3 regions of the Rossellomorea oryzaecorticis genome follow, and region 3 is predicted to be linked to each of the others. Evidence: riboswitches for the same ligand, from Rfam matches in the RefSeq annotation. Region 3 holds a riboswitch; each other region holds the start of a gene.
The links. Region 3 has a riboswitch for lysine ahead of ACKA06_RS04330 (Na+/H+ antiporter NhaC family protein). Riboswitches for the same ligand answer to the same signal wherever they lie in the genome.
Positions count from the first base shown of each region.

Region 1: linked by a shared signal. The riboswitch ahead of ACKA06_RS12435 (aspartate kinase) and the one ahead of ACKA06_RS04330 (Na+/H+ antiporter NhaC family protein) in region 3 are both predicted to bind lysine.
Region 2: linked by a shared signal. The riboswitch ahead of lysA (diaminopimelate decarboxylase) and the one ahead of ACKA06_RS04330 (Na+/H+ antiporter NhaC family protein) in region 3 are both predicted to bind lysine.

Region 1 is NZ_JBJOSA010000009.1:97,795-101,078, forward strand. It holds gene uvrC (excinuclease ABC subunit UvrC) at 1-1,375, shown strand, start outside; lysine riboswitch at 1,622-1,800, shown strand; gene ACKA06_RS12435 (aspartate kinase) at 2,003-3,241, shown strand.
Region 2 is NZ_JBJOSA010000001.1:86,269-89,552, forward strand. It holds gene ACKA06_RS00435 (GNAT family N-acetyltransferase) at 1-354, shown strand, start outside; gene lysA (diaminopimelate decarboxylase) at 410-1,696, opposite strand; lysine riboswitch at 1,815-1,990, opposite strand; gene ahpC (alkyl hydroperoxide reductase subunit C) at 2,869-3,284, shown strand, end outside.
Region 3 is NZ_JBJOSA010000003.1:14,991-18,274, reverse strand. It holds gene ACKA06_RS04340 (HD-GYP domain-containing protein) at 1-753, shown strand, start outside; gene yunB (sporulation protein YunB) at 855-1,577, shown strand; lysine riboswitch at 1,737-1,919, shown strand; gene ACKA06_RS04330 (Na+/H+ antiporter NhaC family protein) at 2,034-3,284, shown strand, end outside.

The sequences.
Region 1 (3,284 bases), on a different contig from region 3:
TGCGGCGAATGAAACGAAAAAGCTGCTTGACCGACTTTACCCGCTGCGTAAATGTACCACACTTCCTGACCGCGTCTGCCTCTATTACCATATGGGACAGTGCCTCGCCCCTTGTGTAAAAGAAGTGAGCAAAGAAACGTACAGGGAAATGACGGATGAAATTGCGAGATTCCTCAACGGAGGATACAAAGAAATCAAGAAAGAGCTTTCGGAAAAAATGAAGGAAGCTTCTGAAAATCTTGAGTTTGAACGGGCAAAGGAATTCCGGGATCAAATCCTTCATATAGAAGCAACGATGGAAAAGCAGAAGATGACGATGACCGACTTTACAGACCGGGATGTGTTTGGTTTCGCCGTCGATAAAGGCTGGATGTGTGTGCAGGTCTTCTTTGTGAGGCAGGGTAAATTGATTGAACGCGATGTTTCATTATTCCCTCTTTACAACGAACCTGAAGATGAATTCCTGACATTCCTTGGCCAGTTTTATTCAAAAGCAAACCATTTCAAGCCGAGAGAAATTTTTCTGCCGGAGGATATTGACGAAGAACTCGCCATGAAACTCCTTGAAGTGAAGATCACACAGCCGAAAAGGGGCAAGAAAAAAGAGCTGGTGAAATTGGCGGAGAAAAATGCCAAGCAGGCGCTTGATGAGAAGTTTGCCCTGATCGAGCGAGATGAGGAGAGGACGATCAAAGCGATTGAAAGTCTCGGCGAACAGATGGGGATCTATACCCCGTTCCGGATCGAAGCATTCGATAACTCGAATATACAAGGCTCCGCTCCGGTATCAGCGATGATCGTCTTCGTGGATGGAAAGCCTGCTAAAAAAGAATACCGGAAATACAAGATAAAGACCGTCAAAGGCCCGGATGATTATGACTCGATGCGGGAAGTGGTAAGAAGACGGTACTCGAGGGTATTGAAGGATGGTCTTCCGCTTCCGGACCTCATCATCATCGACGGAGGAAAAGGCCAGATCGAAGCGGCCCGTGAAGTGCTTGAAAATGAGCTGGGACTTGATATACCTTTAGGCGGCCTTGCCAAGGACGATAAACACCAGACATCCGAGCTCCTATACGGAAATCCCTTGCAGATCGTACCCCTGGAAAAACGCAGTCAGGAATTTTACCTGCTCCAGCGAATCCAGGACGAAGTCCACCGTTTCGCTATCACATTCCACCGCCAGCTGCGCGGAAAAAGCGCCTTCCAATCCATCCTCGACGACATCGACGGAATCGGACCAAAGCGCAAAAAACAGCTTCTCAAACACTTCGGCTCCATGAAAAAAATGAAAGAAGCAACGGCAGAGGAACTTCAGGACATCGGAATCCCTGAATCAGTGGCGAAAGTTTTGCATGAGAAACTAAACGAATAGGGTATATGGATAACGTTTAATTTGTTGGTTCATTTCCCATATCAAATAAGAAAGCCTGGACCAAGCGAGCTTGGTCCAGGCTTTCTTATTTGATATGGGACTTTTCAGCTCCGCTGAAAAGCGGGTGAAACGTTCGTTTCACCCGAATGACCCAAAAAATTTATCGCAATTTTATAAAAACCTCATTGCTTCCAATTTTTTCGTGTGCTATAATTATCGATAATTTAAAACATTATCACTTTCAAAAGTGGTGATAGAGGTGCGAACTTCAAGAGTACAGGCAAAGAGGAGTATGGGCTCCGATGAGATGTCTGGGAAGGGGAGATTCGCCGAAGTGGTATTGGACTCATACTAATCCCGCTGGTCCTGCGTTTAAGAAATGCAGGATTGTCAAGATGAATCAATCTTGGAGAGCTATCTCACAATGCCGATGAACGGATCAGTATTTTTTACTTTAAGTTCATAAGCAATGAGACCTCCATCTCATTGCTTTTTTTATTATCAGGCATGGGACTGCAGAAGGATGAAACAATATCCTCGCTGCAGCGGGATCTCAACAGTAGTCAGATGATTCTCTTCAAAAAATAAGATTCTATTTCTACACTCAAAGAGAAAGAAGGAGAAGCTGTGAGTATTATCGTTCAAAAATTCGGCGGGACATCTGTAGGATCTGTCGAAAAAATTCAAAATGTTGCGTCAAGAATTTTAGAAGAGAAGAATCGGGGAAATGACGTGGTCGTGGTCGTATCCGCCATGGGGAAAACAACGGATGCGCTAGTAGGAATGGCAAGGGAAATCACTTCACGCCCAAGTAAAAGGGAAATGGATATGCTGTTGTCGACTGGGGAACAGGTAACCATATCACTATTGACAATGGCGCTGATTCAGGCCGGTCAGGAAGCCATTTCGTACACTGGATGGCAAGCGGGGATCGAGACGGAATCCGTCCACAGCAACGCACGCATCATCAATATTCATACAGAAAAGATGACAGCACAGCTGGAAAGCGGAAAAGTCGTGATCGTAGCAGGGTTTCAGGGTATGACGCCTTCAGGTGAAATCACTACGCTCGGCCGCGGGGGATCTGACACGACCGCAGTGGCAATCGCGGCTGCACTGAAAGCAGACCGGTGTGATATTTATACAGATGTGGACGGGGTCTATTCATCCGATCCCCGATATATAAAGGGTGCAAGGAAGCTGCCATCGATTTCGTATGACGAAATGCTCGAGCTTGCCAATCTGGGGGCAGGGGTCCTTCATCCAAGGGCTGTCGAGTTTGCGAAAAATTATCAAATCCCGCTGGAAGTGAGATCAAGCCTTGAAAAAGTCGAAGGTACGTACATTGAGGAGGAAGCAAGCATGGAACAGAATTTGGTGGTAAGAGGAGTCGCATTTGAAGATGAAATCGTAAGGGTGACAGTGTTCGGGCTCGGGAACGCATTGACAGGCCTATCGTCCGTATTCACAACCCTGGCCAGGAATCATCTGAACGTGGACATCATCATTCAGAGCCAGACAGACAAGGATACAACGAATCTATCTTTTTCAATCAAGGAACATGACCTTGAAGAAGCCCTGTCTGTATTGGAGAAGAATCAGGATGAGCTCGGCTTCACGCATATCGAGCATGAACGAGATCTTGCCAAGGTATCAATCGTCGGTTCCGGAATGATCTCGAACCCGGGAGTGGCGGCAGAAATGTTCGAGGTCCTTGCTCAAAATGACATCATCGTCAAAATGGTCAGCACATCTGAAATCAAGGTGTCGGCCGTGGTGGATCAGGTGAATATGCAAAAAGCAGCAGGAGTGTTACATACGGCGTTCAAACTGGATGCTGTCAAAGTAGAAGAAGTGACACTGTAAAAAGAGCGGAAGCGTCTTGTCTTAGCCCGGTAAACGCTTCCTG
Region 2 (3,284 bases), on a different contig from region 3:
GAATCCCTGCAAAAAGCGAAAGATGAATTCAGTAATCTTCTCCCGGATGGCGAGAATTCCGAAAACAACTACTTATTCACGATATTGAACGAAAAAAATGAAGGGGCAGGAATCATATGGCTTGCCAGACAATCCCCTGAGAAAGGCTTTATCTATGATATCCGGATCAAAGATGAGTACCAGGGAAAAGGCTATGGCAAAAAAACCATGCAGGCAATTGAAGAAAAAGCGAAACAACTCGGGATGAACAAAATCGGCCTGCACGTATTCGGACATAACAAGATTGCCCGGGGCTTATATGAAAAGATCGGATACAAGACCACCAACGTGGTGATGGAGAAGGAAATCCTCTGACCCCTGTCTAAAAAAAGAACCTTTGCCTTCCAACCCGGCAAAGGTTCTTTCCGTTTTAACGGTCGAGTCTCACCAGATCCGCATACGTTTCCCGTTCGATCACTACGCGCGACTCCCCGTCTTTCACAAACACAACAGCCGGACGCGGGATCCGGTTATAGTTGTTAGCCATCGAATATCCGTAGGCACCGGTACTAAACACAGCCAGGGTGTCGCCGAAGTTCACCGGCGGAAGCTTCAGATCCCAGATGAGCATGTCACCTGACTCACAGCACTTCCCGGCAATGCTGACAAGCTCCGTGCATTCCTCATTCGGTCGGTTCGCCAGCACCGCATGATATTTCGCCCCGTAAAGAGCCGGACGAAGATTATCGGTCATCCCACCGTCGACAGACACATACGTGCGCACGTCAGGAATGATTTTCTTGGATCCGACCTTATAGAGCGTCGTTCCTGCCTCGGCGACGATGCTGCGTCCCGGCTCCACCCATACTTCCGGCAGCGGATACCCGTTCTCTCCGAAGCTTTCCTTCACGCAGTCCGTGATCGCTTTTACATATTCGGAAATTGGAAGCGGCTTGTCTTCTTCCGTATAACGCACCCCGAAACCGCCCCCGATGTTCAGGACCGGCAGTGTGACGTCGCACTCGAGCCTCACACTTTGAAGGAAATCGGACAGCACGGTGATCGCCTGCTGGAATCCGTCAAGTTCAAATATCTGCGACCCGATATGCGAGTGGATCCCGAGCACATTGTAATGCGGCTTGCAAAGGGCGATCTGCATTGCGCGGTCGGCCTGTCCGGTCGAAATGCCAAAGCCGAACTTCGAATCGTCCTGCCCCGTCATGATGTAGTCATGTGTATGGGCCTCGACTCCCGGCGTCACGCGGAGCAGGATATTCACCTGCTGCTCCCGCTCTTTCGCCAGCTCATGCAGAAGCTCAAGCTCAAGGAAGCTGTCGACCACAAAGCAGCCGATCCCTGCTTCAAGCGCCATCACGAGTTCTTCCTCAGATTTATTGTTGCCGTGAAAATGAATCCGTCCAGCCGGGAATCCCGCTTCGAGAGCCGTATACAGTTCCCCGCCGGACACGACATCCAGCGACAGATTCTCCTCTTCCGCAAGGCGTACCATTTCCTTGCACATAAATGCCTTGCTCGCATACGCCACCTGGAACTCAAGCCCGCTCTCGATGAACGACTCGCGGAACGCGCGTGCATTGCGGCGGATCATGTCCTCATCATAGACCATCAGCGGAGTGCCGTACGCTGCCGTCAGCTCGCCTGTGCTCACCCCTCCGATCTCCAATTGTCCCTGTACATTCGTTGTCATTGCTGTCATCTTGAATCTCCTCCTGAAACCCCTCCGAAAAAAACTACACAAAAAAACCGTATGAAGCGATGCTCATACGGTTTCCTGATCAAAACGAAGAACGTTCTGAAGAATTCTGTATTAACATCTCTTCAATAGTTCTCCACAACGTGACCATTGTGACAGTCTGACACTTGTTCAATGCCAGCCCAACAGGAAACCGATTGGCTGTTTCCCGTTTCGGCGATCTGCCTTTCACTTTCCGTCCCGGGATCCATCATCCTCAGGAAAGCTACTCCTCATTCTCGCGCCTCTATTATCAGAGAGTAAGTTTATTAGTTTGTACAGCAACTATACCACCGGTGCTGAAAAATTGTCAATCTATTTCCCCTATTCGGGCCGCGGGCCGTTTTCTTTTGGGGATCGAGAAGAAAGTTGTCCTTTTTTATAAAAATATTGCCTTCTTACATATAAAGTGTTCCATTTATTATCCTAACCTTATCCTTTTACCGGGCTATACTCTGCCCTACATTGGAATTAGGCCTCTCAGATAGATTATTCTGCCCTACAGAGGGATTTTTGTACCTTTCAAGTACATAATTCTACCCTTCATCGGATTATTGTACCTTATAAAAAAATAATTGTGCACTTCTTGTCGAATTTCCTCTATTCGGAAGCAGAGGGGTATTTTCTTTTATGATTGAGAAGAACGTAATGCCTTTCTATTAAAAATAATGCCTTTTCACTTATTTATTAAGCCCTTCATCATTATAACCGCTTCTTTATTCTGTCAATTTCCTGCCTCATACCGGAATTGTGCCTCTCAAATAACTTATTCTACCCTTCAAATATTATTTGTACCTTTCAAAAACATAATTCTACCCCTCATTTCATCATTGCACCTTATAAAAAAACAATTGCGCCCTGCGAATTTCCTATACTAACGAAAGCTTTCCCATGATTCAATCATCCAGAATGGGGTAAACTATCCTCGTTGCTTATTTTATAAAAGCATCCGCTACAAGGGAGAAGAACCCATAACATCCATTCACGACACCAAACTGCATTTTTTGCAAAATAAACGATCTTCTTCCTTGACTTTTTCACCTGCATATATAATAATGAATATCGAATTAGAATTATTATAAAGTATTAATAATTCTCAATCACATCACTACAATCATTTAGGAGGAATTTACACTATGTCTTTAATCGGAACAGAAGTAAAACCATTCAAAGCAGAAGCATTCAAAGATGGTGAATTCATCACTGTCACTGACGAAAGCCTGAAAGGTCAATGGAGCATTTTCTGCTTCTACCCTGCAGACTTCACATTTGTATGCCCTACAGAACTTGAAGACCTTCAAAATAACTACGAGGCTCTTAAAGCCCTTGGCGTAGAAGTATATTCCGTTTCTACAGATACACATTTCACACACAAAGGCTGGCATGACAGCTCTGAAAAAATCGGTAAAATCAAATACGCGATGATCGGGGATCCATCTCAAACAGTATCCCGCAACTTCGAAGTATTGAACGAAGAAGACGGTCTTGCTGACCGCGGAACATTCATCATCGATCCTGATGGTGTCATCCAAACAGTTGAAATCAATGCTGG
Region 3 (3,284 bases):
CTGCTGACTGTCCTTACAGACGTCTTTTCCTATGATTCCTACGTATTTCATCATTCATTCAATGTAACGTTATATACTTTATCAATCGGGATCGAACTGAATCTTTCCCAAAAACAGCTTGAAGAGCTCGGCATCGGTGCGATTCTTCATGATGTTGGAAAGATGCTTGTATCGGAAGAGGTTCTCATGAAGCCCGGCAGATTGACAGAAGAAGAATTCGTGGAAGTCCAGAAACATACCGAGCACGGTTTTGACATATTAAGAAAGCTGCAGACGATCTCCCTGCTGGTGGCCCACTGTGCATATCAGCATCATGAGAGGCTGGATGGATCGGGTTACCCCCGTGGGCTTAAGGGTGAGGACATCCATCCTTATGCCAAGATCATCGCAGTCGCTGATGTCTTTGATGCGATGACCTCCAACCGGGTGTACAGGGAAGCCATGCTCCCTCATGAAGCGCTCGAAATCCTTTACGCAGGTTCAGGTTCATTATTCGATCCGAATGTGATCGAAGCGTTCAGGAGATCGGTCGCGATTTATCCGAACGGGATGATCGTTGAATTGAATGATGAGAAAAAAGGGATTGTAACGAGTCAAAACAGAGGGGTGACAGACAGGCCGGTCATCCGCGTGATCGAAGAAAAAGGGGAAGAATTGTATGCTCCTTATGAATTGGACTTAAGCACGGAGCTTGATAAAGTCATCACAGGTTTTGATGTCGATTATGAGCCGTCACCTAGTAAAATTAAATAATTTTTTTGCGTTAAACCCTCCTTAGGAAGCATAAGAATAGCTTGTAAGGGGGGATTTTTTTGTCTAAGTTCAAAACACACAAACCCCGAAGAGGAGGGCCCTTGCCTTTTCGCCATGTGATGATCATCACTATCATTTTCTTCATGTTTTCCACAGGGGCTGGTCTCTGGATCGTAAACCTGGGCTTGAAGCCGACCCTGCTTGCCTATGCCGAAACGCAGACGAGCAGAATCGGGACGATGGTTATCAATAAAGCGATCAACAAAAAGGTGGCCGGATCAATTGAACTGGAGGAAATAACGGAAGAAGTGAAAAATGCAGAAGGGGAGGTGGTCTCCCTCAGGTTCAATACACAGAATATCAACAGGGTTCAGGGAGAAATCACTAATTTGGTGCAGTTATATTTAAAAGATGCGGAAAAAGGGAATATCGAAAATCTCGAATACATCACGGATATTGAAATAGACGAGGATGGGACGAAAGCCGATGAAGGAATTGTCTATTCTGTCCCTCTGGGTCAGGCTACAAACAATGCATTACTAGGGAACCTGGGACCAAAAGTTCCTATAAGGTTCCATTCCATCGGGGACGTGCGATCGGATATCAAACACACGGTCGAAGAGTTCGGCATCAACAATGCCCTCGTCAAAGTCTATGTTACCCTTACCGTCAACGTCCAGATCATCATCCCGTTTGCAACTAAAACCGAAACCATCAAGCAGGATGTACTGATTGCCATGGATACCGTCCACCTGGATGTACCGCAATTCTTCAACAACAGCGGCGACGGCACATCTCCATCAATCGAAATGCCGACGAATTGATGCTGCCCGCGGAAAGCGAGGTCTTGCACGGAAATCAATTGCGACAATCAAGAATGGAAAAAACTTCCCTCACCCCATCTCGAATTAAAAGTTGTCAAAAAAGTGATAGTTTGATATATTTAAAAAGGAAATTTTAATATTATAACCACATCATCAATCCGATGGGGTAGAGGTGCAGGGTTCAAGAGTAAGCTGTTTGAGGATGACAACTGAGACAACAGATGAAAGGGAACCTTTGCCGAAGCAGATATGTTCGTCAAAAGCATATATGCTGGGGTTATCTTGAAGAAGGGTAACACTGTCATTATGGGGGACACTCTATAATGGGGAGCTACAGATCGTGATGGAGCACTTACATTACTCATTAAAGGTAATGATAGGATCCTCTATCATTACCTTTTTTATATTCCTCTGTCATGCTAATGGTTCCCCCCTATCAAGTAGGAGGAGGACATTATGGAAAACACGATTTATTCAATCATCCCGCCCCTTTTAGCCATCCTGATGGTTATTCTGACGAGACGCGTACTGCTCTCGCTGGGTGTAGGGATCATCGCTTCAGCACTTCTTATTACAAATTTCTCTATCACAGGTACAGCCGCTAAGATATGGGAGGCCGTCAAAGGTATTTTCGTCGCAGACGGCGGATTGAACACATGGAATGTGTACATCATCTTTTTCTTATTGATTCTTGGCGTCATCACTGCATTCGTCAACATCTCAGGCGGAAGCCGCGCATTCGGTGAATGGGCGATGAAACGCGTGAAGACCAGAAGAGGCGCGCAGCTGCTCGCAGCCGTTTTAGGTATCATTATTTTTATTGATGATTATTTCAATGCGCTTGCGGTCGGACAGGTTGCAAGGCCGATCACGGACCGTCACAAAATTTCACGTGCGAAACTTGCTTATATCATCGATTCGACATCAGCTCCGGTCTGTGTCGTATCACCGGTATCAAGCTGGGGAGCATATATCATCGGAATCATCGGTTCGATCCTTGCGACTCACAGCATCACCGAGTACACGGCATTCTCTGCATTTATTCAAATGATCCCAATGAATCTGTATGTTTGGGCAGCGCTTCTGCTCGTATTGGTAGTAGCGTTTAAAGGCTTTGATTTCGGTAAAATGAAAGAGCATGAAGACAGGGCAATCACGACAGGGAATCTGTATGATCCAGACAAGGAAATCCCGGGAGAACTGAAAAATGATCTTCCAGTCAGCTCCAAAGGGACAGTCGGTGATCTGGCATGGCCGATCATTGCGCTTGTCGCTGGAACCGTCGGCATGATGCTATGGACAGGGTATAAGGCAGTCGGAGCCTTTGACATCATCCCGGTGTTTGAAAACACGGATGTAACAAAGTCACTATTATACGGCAGTTTATTTGCACTGGCGATTGCACTTATTCTTTTCTTCCGTCAAGTAAGCTTGAAGGGTGTGGAAGGGAGTGCAGTCGGGACAGCGGTAGTGGAAGGAATCAAATCGATGCTTCCTGCCGTATATATCCTTATTTTTGCATGGGCCATCGTCACGCTGATCGATGAGCTTCAAACGGGCACGTACCTTGCAGGGCTGGTTGAAAAATCAAACATGCCAGTCGAGCTGCTTCCAGTACTGTTGTTCTTGGTCGCCGGTATCATGGCCTTCTCTACGGGTACTTCATGGGGCTCCTTCGGGATCCTGCTTCCGATCGCTGGTGAAATT